One region of the Marinobacter sp. tcs-11 genome, then DNA from elsewhere that is predicted to be linked to it. Evidence: riboswitches for the same ligand, from Rfam matches in the RefSeq annotation. Region 1 holds a riboswitch; the other holds the start of a gene.

Region 1 (7,358 bases):
CCGCCGGATTGAACGTCTTGCCGCGAAGCCTGCTCGCGCTGTTTAAGGCGATACTCCATCGCGAAATCGCCTGAAGGCAGACTTCCCACGCCCAGACTGCCCTGAACCCGCAAATCTCCCGGGGTAATACCGTGCTGATTCAGAGCGTTTACTCCGGCGATGATCTCATGATCAACTCCGGCGTCTGTCACCTGCCAACGGCCCTCGCCTCTCTCCCCCTCACGCCAACGCACGACGGGTGAGGATGGTGCGCCATCAATACTGTCAAAAACCAGAAGAAGTCGCCCATCCCGTATTTCCCGGAGGACATTTTCGATATGCGTATTGCGCTGTTCCTTAAACGCACGTGCTCCCAGACCGTAAGTTGCCGGCCGTCCAAGCAGACGCTCAAGGTTCAGGTTGGGGTCGTTCTGAATAAAACCGCGGGCTTTTTCCAAGGCAAAGAAGGGCGATTCCAGCCCTGGCAGATCTGCAGCCTGCAGATCCTGAGGTTGTATGATTTTCATTGCGTGTCATCCGTTGACGGGTGCTGATTTTCCCTGTGAAATCCCTTTCACAGGGATGTCATATTATCAAAGTCGTCAACGTAAACCGTGATCTGCCTTCAGCCAGGCCCGAATCAATACCCGGTACTCTTCTCATCCAGGTCAAACTCGAAACTGGCCGCCCGGCGGACTTCCGTTTTGAAGCATCCCGAGGGGTCAAGTTCCAGCCAGCGATAGCCGGGGGCCAAAGGCTCCACGGCAAAGTCGCTGGATCCTGTGGCAAACTGGATGCAGGTGGAGGGTGTAGCCAGCAGACATGCACCATTGCGCTGCTGTTCAAGCTCTTGATGAATATGACCCCATAGCACCACACGAACCTGCGGATGCCGGTCAATCACTTGCCAGAAGGCGTCCCGGTTTTTGAGCCCGATTTTTTCCATCCAGTCTGAGCCGATATCCACCGGGTGGTGATGCAGGCAAACCATAGCAGGCAGCTCTGGCCGTTCGGACAGAGCCCGATCGAGAAAACTCAATTCATCGGCCGAAAGCTCACCAAACACTTTGCCGTGTACCGAGGAATCCAGCATGACAAACTGCCAGCCGCCCTGTATCCATTGTTTCTGATCAGAGCCGGTCTCCGCCGCAATCGCAGACAACAGCGCAGAATCGTCGTGATTACCAGCAATCCAGAGCGAGGGGCAATCAAACGCCTGCAGTTGTTCACCGAAATACCGGTAGGCCTCCGGCGATGCATCCTGGGTGAGGTCTCCGGTGGCAAGAATCAGGTCGGGCTGGCCGTGATTGCGAAGCACTTCGCCAATCACCGCCGCCAGGCTGTCACGGGTGTTGACTCCCAGCAAGGCGCCATCCGCAGACGCCATCAGGTGCGGATCGGTAAGCTGCAACACATTGAGTGGGCGCGCCGTTGTGGGTTTGGTCATGCCAGGCCTGTTCTGTTTTCTGCAAGCAGTTGATAATCCAGACAAGTGTACGATGGCTGAGTTCAGATTGATTGTTCACGAATGGAAGGTGGATCACATTCTGACCAGCGGCACGCTAGATTTTGCAGTATTTGACAACTCTGCCACAGGTCCGACAACCGACTTTATAGACTTTCGGCGAACTGAGAAACCGTGCAGAGATGATGTCTTTCAATCGATGCCTTCGCCCGCCGACCAGGCTGCATGCTCCATCGGCAGGTGCCCGAAACGCAGGCAGTAGTCCAGCCAATCGGCCAGGAAGCCGTTCACCTGAACCTTTTCATCCGGGTGATGCATAAACCGGTTCGGATAGTCATTCACGGGCGCAATCTGTCGCTGCCGGTAGCAGCTGATTACTTCGGCCATCAGGGCGTCGTGGTATACGCGCACTGTCATCCGCGGGTTATTCAGCCACCGACCACTATTGTGAACTTGTTCCAGCAACAGGGTTTCGGTGAATCTGGCCGTCTGCAGTACTTCAATCCGCACCCGGCCCAGGTACTGGTTCTCCCGGTGCAGTTCGAACTCACATACGGGCTTGCCATCCACCTCAAGCTGGCGCAGCTTGCGCAGGCGCTGATAGTTGCCGTCGCAGAGTGCCCCCAACTGGCGCAGGTCCGGCACATACTGCCTGGGCCGTTTTACCCACTCCGTCATGCTTGCCACTCCCGCCGCAAACGCTCCCGGTTCAGTTGCAGCCACTGGATGGCAATAATCGCGGCGGCGTTATTGATGCGGCCATCAGCAATCATGGCAAAGCATTCATCCGCTGACACCACGTGGCTGAGAATGTCCTCGTGCTCATGTTCCATACCGAAAACACCACCAGCCTCGGCGGTGCTGATCTGACCGCAATACAGGTGGATCATTTCCGTGGTACCGCCTGGGGACACCAGGTAATCGCAGATCTTGTCCAGGCGACTGAAACTCAGCCCAGCCTCTTCCTGACCTTCTCGCTGAGCCACCTCTTCCGGGCTCTCACCATCCTCATTCATACCAGCAACAAGCTCCAGTAACCAGGGGGACTGATTACGGCCGAGCGCACCCAGACGAAACTGCTCCAGAAGTACAACCTCGTCGCGCCCCGGATCGTATGGCAGCACGCAGGTGGCATCACCTCGGATGAACAGTTCCCGGCTAAAAACGGGCATGTCGCGGCCATCGAAGCGCGGATGTGTCAGCCAGAGTTTGTCCATGCGGAAGAAGCCCTGGAACACAGTTTCGCGCATTTCAACTTTGACATCACTGGCGTTGAACTGGAATGGTTTTGGCATTACTGCTTCCGGTTGCACATTCGGCCTTGAACGATAGCCGGAGCCACGGCGGGGTGCAAGTTAACAGCCCGCCAGGCTCGGATTCACGCTATGGCGGAAGCATGCAGATGCGGGTCAGACCTTGTCGTAGATCTTGCTGCCTGATTCCACGAATTCCCGCGATTTCGCCTGCATACCGGCGTCAATCGCCGATACCTCATCAATGCCTTGCTCTGCCGCGTAGTCCCGGACTTCCTGGGAGATCTTCATGGAGCAGAACTTAGGCCCGCACATGGAGCAGAAATGCGCCACCTTGGCCGATTCCTTGGGAAGGGTTTCGTCGTGGTAGGCGCGGGCGGTGTCCGGGTCCAGGCCGAGGTTGAACTGGTCTTCCCAGCGGAACTCGAAGCGGGCCTTGGACAGCGCGTTGTCGCGGATCTGGGCGCCTGGGTGGCCTTTGGCGAGATCGGCAGCGTGGGCGGCGATTTTGTAGGTGATGATGCCGGTTTTTACGTCGTCTTTGTTGGGCAGGCCCAGATGCTCTTTCGGGGTGACGTAGCAGAGCATGGCGCAGCCATACCAGCCGATCATCGCCGCGCCGATGCCGGAGGTGATGTGGTCATAGCCCGGGGCAATATCCGTGGTCAACGGGCCGAGGGTGTAGAACGGCGCCTCGTCGCAGCATTCCAGCTGCTTATCCATGTTTTCTTTGATCAGGTGCATGGGCACGTGGCCGGGGCCTTCGATCATGCACTGGACGTCGTGTTTCCAGGCAATTTTGGTCAGCTCACCCAGGGTTTCCAGTTCGCCGAACTGGGCTGCGTCGTTGGCGTCGGCGATGGAGCCGGGGCGCAGGCCGTCGCCAAGGCTGAAAGAGACATCGTAGGCTTTCATGATTTCGCAGATGTCTTCGAAATGCTCATACAGGAAGCTTTCTTTGTGGTGCGCCAGGCACCACTTGGCCATGATGGAACCACCCCGGGAAACGATGCCGGTGGTGCGTTTGGCGGTGAGGGGCACGTGGTGTAAACGAACACCCGCGTGGATGGTGAAGTAATCCACGCCTTGCTCGGCTTGTTCGACCAGGGTGTCCCGGAAGATTTCCCAGGTCAGGTCTTCCGCAACGCCGCCCACCTTTTCCAGCGCCTGATAGATAGGCACGGTGCCGATGGGAACCGGGGAGTTGCGGATGATCCATTCGCGGGTTTCGTGGATGTTCTTGCCGGTGGACAGGTCCATCACCGTATCGGAACCCCAGCGGATACCCCAGGTGAGCTTTTCCACTTCGTCTTCGATAGACGAGGTGACCGCGGAGTTGCCGATGTTGCCGTTGATCTTCACCAAAAAATTGCGGCCAATGATCATCGGCTCGATTTCCGGATGGTTGATGTTGGCGGGGATGATGGCCCGGCCACGGGCGACTTCATCGCGCACGAACTCCGGAGTGATTTCCGCAGGCAAACTGGCCCCGAATGACTGGCCGGGGTGCTGGTCCGCCAGTAGGCCGTTGTCCCGGGCTTCCTGCAGCATCATATTTTCCCGGATGGCCACGTACTCCATTTCCGGCGTAATAATCCCCTGGCGTGCGTAGTGCATCTGGCTGACGTTTTTGCCGGGCCTGGCACGCAGGGGTTTGCGTTCATCCATAAAGCGGAGCGGGTCCAGCTGCGGGTCTTTCATGCGACGGCGGGTGAATTCGGAGGTGTAGCCTTCCAGTTGCTGTACATCGCCCCGCTCGGCAATCCAGGCGGCGCGAACCGGCGGCAAGCCCTTGCGCAGATCAATGGTGGCTTCCGGGTCTGTGTAGGGCCCAGAGGTATCGTATACCACCACGGGCGGGTTCTTCTCGCCACCCATTTCAGTGGGAGTGTCGCCCACAGTAATTTCCCGCATTGGCACCCGCAGATCGGGTCGGCTACCCTGCACGTATATTTTTCGTGAGCTTGGTAATGGTTTGATTGCTGCGGAGTCTACTTTTGCGGAGTCGCTGAGGTATGCTGGTAAGTCCGTCATGATCTGCTCCCGGATGGTCTTGTGGTATCGGGTCGCGTATGACGGAGTTGCGACAGACTGCCCTACAGGCTTAGTGTCGCGGTTCATCTGGTCTTAATCCCTACGCCGGTATTATCCGGATCAGGTCGCGGGTTCTGCGTTGCAATCTCAGCCGATCGCCAGTTTATGGCGAATCAGCACCCCGTCAGGACGCGATTCTGAATTCGTTTGTCCACAAAATACGTGGACTTAGCAAGTCTAGAGACGGGAGCGATTATTGTCCATAATGGTCAACCAATACCTTTGGGTCATTGCCGGGCAGATTCCCGGAGTCAGTATTTCAGGAGAACCAATGAAAAAACGTTTACTTCCAGGATTGATCACCCTGCTCGCAGCCCAGCCCGCTTTCTCTCTGGATCTTGTGGAGGCTTATGAGCAGGCACTGTCATATGACTCCGGCATTGCCTCTGCCATGGCACAGTTCCAGGCCCAGCAGGCAACCAGCGATGTCAGCAAGAGCGCCCTGCTGCCCAAAATCTCGGCGGTTGGGTCAGCAAGCTACACACGTTTCAAGCCCAGGAATATACCCGGGGGGGCAAACGCCGATGAGCTGGTGCGGCAACTCTTCGCGGGAGACAGTTATCGAACCTACCGCTACGGCGTCGAGCTGACCCAGCCACTGTTCCGGGCTCAAGACTGGTTCAGCTACGAAGCCAGCCAGTTCCAGGCCGAGGCGGCCGAGGCCCAGTACAACCTGGCCCAGCAACAACTGATTCTGGATGTGGCAACCGCCTACTTCGATGTCCTGCGCGCCAAGGACACCGTCACAACCGCAAAAGCGACTGAAACGGCCATCCAGCGCCAGTACGAACAGGCCCGGGAACGGTTTGACGTGGGGCTCATTGCCGTCACCGAAGTCTATGAAGCGCGTGCCAGCTACGACGATGCCAGGAGCCAGCGCATCGCCGCCGACAACGACCTGAATGTGGCCAGGGAACAACTGGCCCGGTTAACCGGAGAATATCCGGACGCCATGGAAAATCTCAGGCAGAATTTTCCGCTCGGGCGCCCGGAGCCCATGGATCCGACTTCGTGGGAAGCAACCGCGGTGGAGCAAAACTGGTCTATTCAGGCGGCCCTGAGGCAACTCAATGCCAGCGAAGCCAGCCTGAAAGCGGCAAAGTCCGGTCATTTGCCAACCCTTGAGCTGAGCGCCTCCTACCAGGAAACCAGTCTGGAGAACGCCCTTTTTACCCAGCAGGAGCGCAGCCAGTCCGTTGCCTCACTGTCACTGACCATCCCGCTCTACACGGGCGGCGGCACCCAGGCCGGCGCCCGGGAACAGCGTTCGCTGGTCACCGCCGCCGAACAGGACCTGAATACGGTGCGCCGGGATGTACAGGTGAACACCCGCAGCCTGTTCCTGACCGTGAACAACAACGTGGAGACAGCCTCTGCCCTTGAGCAAACCATCATCTCCCGCCGCAGTGCACTGGATGCAACCCGCGCCGGCTATGATGTAGGTACCCGGAACATTGTGGAAGTGCTGGATGCAGAACGTGCGTACTACGTGGCGCTGCGGGATTACGCCAACGCCCGCTATGACTACGTGATCAACACCCTGAAACTGAAGCAGGCGGCAGGCACCCTGAGCCCGCAGGATCTGATTGACCTGAACAACTGGCTCAGCGAAGGCGCCCGGGGCATTGAAGCCCTGGCCGAAGAAGGAAAGACACTGGACGATCCGGTGCAGTAAATCGGGCAGCTTGCAGAATATTCCGGGTGCCAGTGCGGCACCCGGAGTTACAACCGCTCCGTAATACCCTCCACGACCTTATCCAGCGCACCCCGGTTCTTGTTGACCACCGCCAGAGCCCGCTCACCGTACGCCTTCAGCGCCTCCGGGTCGTCTATCAGTGAACAGATCGCCCGCGCCAGCTCATCCGCATTTTCGACCAGCTGGACACCCTGATCATCCAGTAAGCGCTGATAGATTGTCTCAAAATTAAACACATGAGTGCCGGAGAATACCGGAATGCCCCAGGCCGCAGGCTCCAGCGGATTGTGCCCTCCCCGCTCGATCAGTGAGCCGCCCACGAAGGCGAGGTCACTGGCTCCGTAAAGCATCATCAGCTCTCCCATGGTGTCGCCAAGATACACCTCCGCACCAGCGGGAGATGCTCCTGTTGACCGGCGAACCACGGAAAAGCCTTCGCCTTGAGCCATCTCAGCTACCGAATCAAACCGGTCCGGATGCCGGGGCACAATGATGAGTAAGGCATCGGCGTGCTGAGCCAGAATCTGGCGATGAGCCGCCAGCAATTGCTCGTCTTCTCCGGTGTGGGTGCTGCCGGCAATCCAAACGGGGCGCTCACCCAGGGATTTTCGGAAGCTGACAGAGGCCGCACGGACATCATCAGGAATATCCGCATCGAATTTTACACTGCCGGTGACCTCAACATTACCCGGAGCCACTCCGATGCGGCGAAACCGCTCTGCGTCTTTTTCGGCTTGCGCAGCCACCCAGCTGATGCTTTTGATAATAGGTGCTGCCACGCCCCGAACCCGTTCATACCCCCGGGCAGATCGTTCAGACAGACGGGCATTGATCAGAAAAACAGGCACATGACGGTGTCGGCACTGGCGGA
Region 2 (7,358 bases), on a different contig from region 1:
GTACTCCTTGATGCCGGTGCCGCCCCACAAGGTTCCGGTGGGGTCCTGCTCCAGCCTGCGGGTAAACGAGTTCAGGTTGCGCAAGGTGCTACGCAGCTCCCGCAATGCAGGGGTTATTTCTCCCAGACCCTGAAGCCCAGCGTCCAGCGCCAGTTCATTGTCGCCGGTGAGGGTGTCCAGTCGATCCAGGGTAGGTTGAAGGGTGGTCAGCGCCCTGGACATGGCCAGGAGAACCGGTTCCACCCGCTCATCCAGGACCTCTCGGGACCTGTCTGCCGCGGCAGACACCTTGATGGCAGCTTCTTCGGCACGGATGCCGGCTTCATCGAACCGGGTCATCAGCGCCTCAAGCTCGTCCCGGCTCGCCAGCAGGGATTCACTGGCCTGGCGGGCGTTTTCAAGAATTTCGGCAATGTTGCTCAGGTTGTCTTCGGACATCAGCCGGTTGGCATTCTCCAGCAACTGCTCTGCTTTGCCGAGCATGGCCTCGCCATTGGTCAGCAGGTTACTGAAGGCCGAAGGCTCGGCGGCTATCAGCGGTGGATTGGCTTTGTGGCCTTCCAGAATGGGGCTGTCTGGTGTGCCTCCGGTAAACTGTATGCTCATGCTGCCGGTTATGTTGGCCAGTACCAGGCCCGCGCGGGTATTCTCCCGTACCGGAATATCCTGATTCACCCTCACCAGTACCCGCACATGGGCGGGGTTGTCCGGCGCCAGGGTAAGATCCAGCACGTCGCCCACCGGGACGCCGGTATAGAGGACCGGGTTACCCTTGGCCAGCCCGCCAACCGGGTGATCAAACCCGATCCGGTAATAGGCCCAGTTAGTGTCGGTAGATGATTTTCCAAGCCACAGGGCAAACAGCAAGGCAGCGATGACTGCCGCAAGCGTGAAGAATCCGATGATAACGTGATGGGCCTTGGGCTCCATTAACCGGGCTCCTGTTTGGTTAGCCTGTTGTGGGCTGTAATCGCCGCGCGGCCACGGGGACCATGGAAGTAGTCCTGAATCCAGCGATCGTCGGTTTGTGCCACCTTTTCCAGAGTATCGGCAACCAGCACCCTGCGTTGAGACAGAACCGCAACACGGTCACAGGTGGTGTACAGGGTATCCAGATCGTGGGTAACAAGAAATACCGTCAGGCCCAGTGCGTTGCGAAGGGTGACAATCAGCTCGTCAAAGGCAGCAGCGCCGATCGGGTCCAGACCGGCGGTTGGTTCATCCAGAAACAGGATTTCCGGGTCCAGCGCCAGCGCCCGGGCCAGGGCCGCCCGCTTGACCATACCGCCGGAGAGTTCGGCCGGGTATTTCGTGGCGGCTTCTGGTGGCAGGCCGGTCAAGGCCAGCTTCATTCGGGCCAGTTCCTCCGCTTCGGCCCGCGACAGTCGGGCGTGTTCAATCAGCGGCAGCGCGATGTTCTGCTCAAGGTTCAGTGACGTGAACAAGGCGCCGCCCTGAAACAGAACCCCGAAACGTTGCTCATAGCGAGAGCGTTCGGTGGCGGATAGTTCCGTCAAATCTTCACCAAAAACGGTGATGTGCCCGCCGGACGGTGGATTCAGGCCAACTATACTGCGCAAAAGAACGGACTTGCCGGTGCCGGAACCGCCGACCACACCCAGAATCTCCCGGGGATACAGATCCAGATCGAGTTTCTCATGAACGATGTGGCTGCCGAACCGGTTGTCGAGTGCGCGTACCTGTATGACCGGATGATCCGCCATGCTTTACCAACCCATTTCCATGAAAAACAGCGCTGCCACGGAATCCAGCAGTATCACCATAAAGATAGACTGCACCACGCTGGAGGTGGTGTGTTCCCCGACAGACTGAGCACTGCCGGCCACTTTGAAGCCTTCCAGGCAACCAATGACGGCGATCAGAAATGCGAACACCGGCGCCTTGCCAAGGCCGACCAGGAAGTGCTTCAGGGCGATATCCCGTTCGACAATGGCAATGAACTGGCTGGGTGGAATGTCCAGAGCCACTGCGCAGACCACAGCCCCACCGACCATGCCCGAGATCATGCCGATAAACGTGAGAATGGGGAGGCTGAACATCATTGCCAATACCCGGGGAACGACCAGCAGTTCCACCGGATTGAGACCCAGGGTGCGAATAGCGTCGAGTTCTTCATTGACTTTCATGGCACCAATCTGTGCGGTGAATGCACTGGCGGTTCGGCCGGCCAGCAGGATGGCTGCCAGAAGTACGCCGAACTCCCGCAGGAACGAGAACGCCACCAGATCCACGGTGTAAATGGTTGCGCCAAAGTCCTCAAGAACTGTCGCGCCAAGAAACGCAACCACGGCGCCAACCAGAAAGGTAAGCAGGGCAACAATGGGCAGGGCATTCAGGCCGGTGTCGTGTAGTGCCGCCACAAAGGGTGTTATACGCCAGCGAGTAGGCCGGGGCAGGATGTAGAACAGGGTGCCCAGCGTCTGGCCAATAAACCCGGCCAGCAACCAGACAAGTTGCCCCAGCGTGGTCACCTTCTTTCCGATCTCCGCCAGAAACGCCACGACCGGGTTAACGGTTGCGACCGCCGCCGATGGCTGGTTCATGGCTTCAGCAACCGCCTGTATCAGGGCGCGCTGTTCATCCGGTAATTCAGCTCGTTGCAGAGCGCTGATCAGAGCCTCGCTGCCAAGCAGTTTCACCATCAACGAAGCGCCGGCAGTGTCCAGGCGGCCCAGGCCGGAAAAATCCGGGTTGCAGCCGGCTGCACGAGGTTTCAGGGCAGTTGTTTGCCGATTCAGGACGGAATAGTGGGACAGAGTCCAGTCGCCGGAAAACTTCAGCGTATGGCCACCGAATTCGGCGTTACCGGGAGTGTGGGCGCCAAGTGGCTGAGATAGGCCTGGTTCGTTTGCCACGGAGTCACGGAGTCCCTGTTTGAGTTCTCTGAAAGCTTAAAGATTCCAGTGGCTGTCTGCCAGTATTCTGCGTTCTTCTTCATCGTGACTGGCCAGTAGCATGGTGATGCCCCGGGCTTTCTCTTCCAGCAGCATGGCGTACAGAATCTTCCGGGTCTCGGTGTCCAGGCCCGTCATCGGCTCATCCAGCAAGAGCAATGGTTGGCGCCGCAGGATGGCTCGCAGCAAGGCAACGCGCTGGCGTTGGCCACCGGAAAGCTCGCCAGGCATTCTGGGACCGAAACCTGCTAACCCGGTGCGTTCCAGTCCGGCTTCAATGGCGTGGCGTTGAGATTCATCCAGCTTGAGGCCGGGGTGAATGCCAAGGCCAATATTGGTAAAGACATCCAGGTGCTCGAACAGGTTGTGTTCCTGGAACACGCTCGTGACCGGGCGCTGCCAGGGCTTTAGCAAGTGGATCGGCTTGTCCTGCCAGAGAATCCGGCCGCTGGCTGGCGGGAGAAAACCTGCAACCAGACTGAGCAGGGTTGATTTGCCGGAACCGCTGGGGCCCTGGATGGCCAGACATTCGCCGGCAGGCACGGAAAAATCGAATCGCCAGAGACGACCGTCAGGCCCATACTCGAAGGCCAGATCTTTGATCTCAAGCATGTTCAGGCTCCGGCAGTGGTTGGCTCGCAGCGGAAGTTGTTCTGGACTTAACGCCGGGAACACGGGAGAGCGATACAAAGATCAGTACCAGTAGCCCCAACAGCCAGAGCCCGGTACCTGCAGCTTCCGCCAACCGGTAACTGCCCAGTTGCTGATAAAGCAAAACCGGGAGCGTGGGTTTGCCCGGGCTGCCGAACAGGGCGATAACACCGAAGTCACCCAGAGATAATGCCACACCATACGCCAGGGCCAGAGCAACTGGACGGCGCAGATGCGGCCAATACAGCCATCGCCATCGATACCAGCCCAGGAGGCCCAGTTGGTCTGCCTGTCTGAGTGAGTCGGCATCCAGGCTTGCCAGTGGTCCGCGCAGAATCTGCAAGACAAACGGCACGGCCATCAGCCCGTTGATCAGGCCCACCAGGAACCATCCCTGCATGGTATTCCCCAATTGCGGCCTTAGCAGAATAAAAAGCCCGGTCCCCAGTACCAGAGGCGGTACGATCAATGGGAGGTAGCCAGTGACGGCCGGCACTATGGCCAGGCAGCGCCGACGAGCCCGGTTGGCTGCCGCCAGGGTTAGCAAGGCAACGACCACCGAACCGAGCCCGGCCGGAATGGCGATTAACAGACTGCGGGCGGTGGCCGGCAAGAGCTGCTGGTAAATAAAAGAAGCATCCGCCGTTGGCCATAACGCCGGTAAACCGCGCAGGATAATGGCCAGTAGTGGCGCGATCAGAAAGGCCGTGAAAATCGCCAGGAGCAGACCCGCTGAAAACCCTTGCCAGGGCCGTGCAAACAGAGGGACCGGACGTGATAACCGGCGGTTTGGCAGTACAGCGGTGTCCAGACGCTTCCGGAAAACCAGCCACCAGAGGATGCCACAGATCAACAGCTGCAGAATGGCAAACAGCGCGGCACGGGCGAAATCGAATTCAAAGCGCAGGGCCTGGTAGATGGCGACTTCCAGGGTGGTTGTTCCTGGCCCTCCGCCCAGCGTCATGATGATGGCAAAACTGGTGAAGCACAGCGTGAACACCAGTGCCGCCACGCCGGGCAGTACCGGTTTGATGGCGGGCCAGTGTACCGCACGCCACAGCCACCAGCCGCCGAGCCCAAGCTGAGAGGCGGTTCTCATTCGTGGCGCGGGTATGGAATCCAGAGCCTGCAACAGGATTCGGGCCGCCAGTGGCGCATTGAAGAACACGTGGGCGAGCAGAATGCCGTTCAGCCCATAAAGATTCCATCCATTACCAGGAAGCCAGATATTGAGCAGACCGGTGAACCAGCCCTGCCGACCAAACACCGCTATGATGCCTGAGACTGCCACGATAGTGGGTAAAACCAGACTCAACTCCATCAGCCGCAGAATCAATGTGCGACCAGGGAAGCCTCTGTAGCGGGCGAGGGCGGTCGCCACCGGGAGCGCCAGCGCCAGGCTTAACAGGACGGATAAAAAGGCCTGCCAAAGGGTAAATCGGACCACGCTCTGGAAATAGGAACTTGCCAGCGTGCGCCCCGGATCCAGCTCTCCGGCCTCCTGTAGTATGCTCCCCAAGCCAAGTGCCACGAGCAGCAATAGCCCGGTGCCGAGTAACAGGCCGGGCCAGATTTGCCAGCCAGGATGGCTGAAGGGGACGGCACTCGCGTGTGTTGGCATCACATCAGTCGGTCAGTGCATCAAGCCAGTCGTTCACCAACTGTCGGCGAATGGTGGCAACTTTCGCGGGATTTATATACAGGGCTTCGGATGGTGTAATCAGCTTGTCGAAAACCTCTGGCAATTCATCCCCAAGATCAACGGCCGGATACATCACATTCTTCAGTGGAATATGACGCTGGAAGTCCGCGGTCAGCATGAAGTCCAGAAACTCTCTGGCAAGTGTCTTGTTATCGGAGCTTTCCACCAGGGCGGCGACTTCGACCTGCAGGTAATGTCCTTCATTGAAACGGGCCGCCTGATAACGGTCAGTTTTGTCGATAGCCATGTGATACGCAGGAGAGGTGCTGTAAGAGAGGATCATAGGCGCTTCGCCATTCATGAATAGCGAGAAATAACCGTCACTCCAGCTTTGGGTGGTTGCGAGAATCTTGTCGCTGAGCTGCTGCCACTTTGCGGGCGCTTCATCACCATAGACGGCATGCATCCAGAGCAACAGGCCGAGTCCCGGTGTGCTGGTGCGCGGATCCTGAATAATGATCTTGAGATCGTCTGGCGCGTTGACCAGTTCTTCAAGGCTTGAGGGCGGCTCCGACAACTGCTCGGTATCGTAGACAAAGGCAAAATAGCCCCAGTCGTAGGGCACGAAAGTGTCGTCGTCCCAGTTAACAGGCAATGCCAGGCGTCCCAGTGATTGGCCGTGGCGGCCCAGAAGGCCGGTTTGCCGAGCGGTCTCCATGGTGCCGGTATCCAGCCCCAGAACCACATCTGCCGGAGTGGAGCTTCCTTCCAGCCGGAGCCTTTGCAGAATGTCTCCGCCGCTGTCCAATACGGTGTAGTTCAGGGAGCACCCGCATTGGGCTTCAAACGCCTCTTTAACCGCGGGCCCCGGGCCCCATTCGGCGGCAAAGGAGGGATGGGTATACACATTCAGGACGGTCGGTTCATCGGCGGCAACCATCAGCGGCAGCGACACGGCGAACAACGCGGGAATCAAGCGTGAAATCATACATTGGCACCTTGTTCAGTAGCGGGGGTGCCATGCCGCGAACACCACGAAAGGTGGTGACTCAATCCCTACGCCGGTATTAACCGGGTCAGGTTCCGCGGGTATGGTCTCAGCCCTTCCAGGCACCCCGTTGAGTTGAGTCAATGCTATCACGCCGGAGCCACACCCCGGAATTCGTATGTTTGATTACTGCTTGTTTATTTTTTGTACGGCGATGACGGGTGTCTCATTTTTTATTGATAGAATGGGGCATTTTTTGATCTGCGGATTTATGCAGCTTCTATCTGGTTGAGAGGTAAGTTTGATGCCAAAGCATCACAAACGACGAAAGATTTCTGCCCTGGTTGCAGGCGCGCTTTTTACCCTTGGGTTGTCGGCCGCAGGCCACGCCCAAACCGCGAACGAGGAGATGTTTGGACGTTTGGCTTCCGCGGCTCCCAAGCTCAGCCCACAGGTTCTCGAAGCTGCACTCAAGGCAACCCGTTGCGCCATCAGCAATGGCACGGCCATGCCAGAGCGGCTGGCGGTGATCGACTTCTCTTTGCCGTCCTCCAAAGAAAGGCTATGGTTGTTTGATCTGAACGAAGGAGAATTAATCCTTCGTGACCTCGTGGCTCACGGTAAAAACTCTGGTAATGCTGAGGCAACCGCATTTTCCAATATCGAGGGCAGTCACAAGTCCAGTATCGGCCTGTTCAAAGCCGCCGAATCCTATCGGGGTTCCCATGGCTATTCGTTGCGCCTTGATGGATTGGAACCGGGTTTCAACGACCTGGCTCGTCAGCGGGCAATTGTTATCCATGGTGCAGACTACGTTCAGGACAGCTGGGTAACAAAGTACGGCAGAATCGGCCGTAGTCATGGCTGCCCGGCGGTAGACAATCAAATCATCAAAACCGTGGTAGACGAGCTCAAGGGCGGACAGCTGGTGTTTAAATACTATCCCGATCAGGAATGGCTCCAGTCCTCCAGTTACCTGAACTGCGATTCCGCCGGGCAGCTGGCCGGCGCGCGTAATGCCACAGCGGTGGCTGGGGATCGATCCTGAATCGTTGCTGGCTAAACTTTGTGCAGATTTTCAGTAAAAACAGAAAGTTGAAAAAAAGGTGTTGACGGCGAAGGCGGAATCCGTAGAATACGCAGCCGTTGACGAGGCAATGCC

The links. Region 1 has a riboswitch for thiamine pyrophosphate ahead of thiC (phosphomethylpyrimidine synthase ThiC). Riboswitches for the same ligand answer to the same signal wherever they lie in the genome.
Region 2: another riboswitch for thiamine pyrophosphate. It lies ahead of thiB (thiamine ABC transporter substrate binding subunit); the one in region 1 lies ahead of thiC (phosphomethylpyrimidine synthase ThiC).

The regions. Positions count from the first base shown of each region.
Region 1 covers NZ_LLYU01000009.1:67,840-75,197, reverse strand. Annotated here, with positions in the region: gene ARC85_RS11795 (T6SS phospholipase effector Tle1-like catalytic domain-containing protein) at 1-506, opposite strand, end outside; gene cpdA (3',5'-cyclic-AMP phosphodiesterase) at 620-1,426, opposite strand; gene ARC85_RS11785 (DUF1249 domain-containing protein) at 1,637-2,122, opposite strand; gene ARC85_RS11780 (NUDIX domain-containing protein) at 2,119-2,739, opposite strand; gene thiC (phosphomethylpyrimidine synthase ThiC) at 2,854-4,731, opposite strand; TPP riboswitch at 4,812-4,925, opposite strand; gene ARC85_RS11770 (TolC family outer membrane protein) at 5,063-6,466, shown strand; gene waaA (lipid IV(A) 3-deoxy-D-manno-octulosonic acid transferase) at 6,514-7,358, opposite strand, start outside.
Region 2 covers NZ_LLYU01000032.1:70-7,427, reverse strand. Annotated here, with positions in the region: gene ARC85_RS18915 (MlaD family protein) at 1-930, opposite strand, end outside; gene ARC85_RS18910 (ABC transporter ATP-binding protein) at 930-1,724, opposite strand; gene ARC85_RS18905 (MlaE family ABC transporter permease) at 1,728-2,876, opposite strand; gene ARC85_RS18900 (thiamine ABC transporter ATP-binding protein) at 2,913-3,527, opposite strand; gene thiP (thiamine/thiamine pyrophosphate ABC transporter permease) at 3,520-5,187, opposite strand; gene thiB (thiamine ABC transporter substrate binding subunit) at 5,192-6,196, opposite strand; TPP riboswitch at 6,245-6,336, opposite strand; gene ARC85_RS18885 (murein L,D-transpeptidase catalytic domain family protein) at 6,501-7,244, shown strand.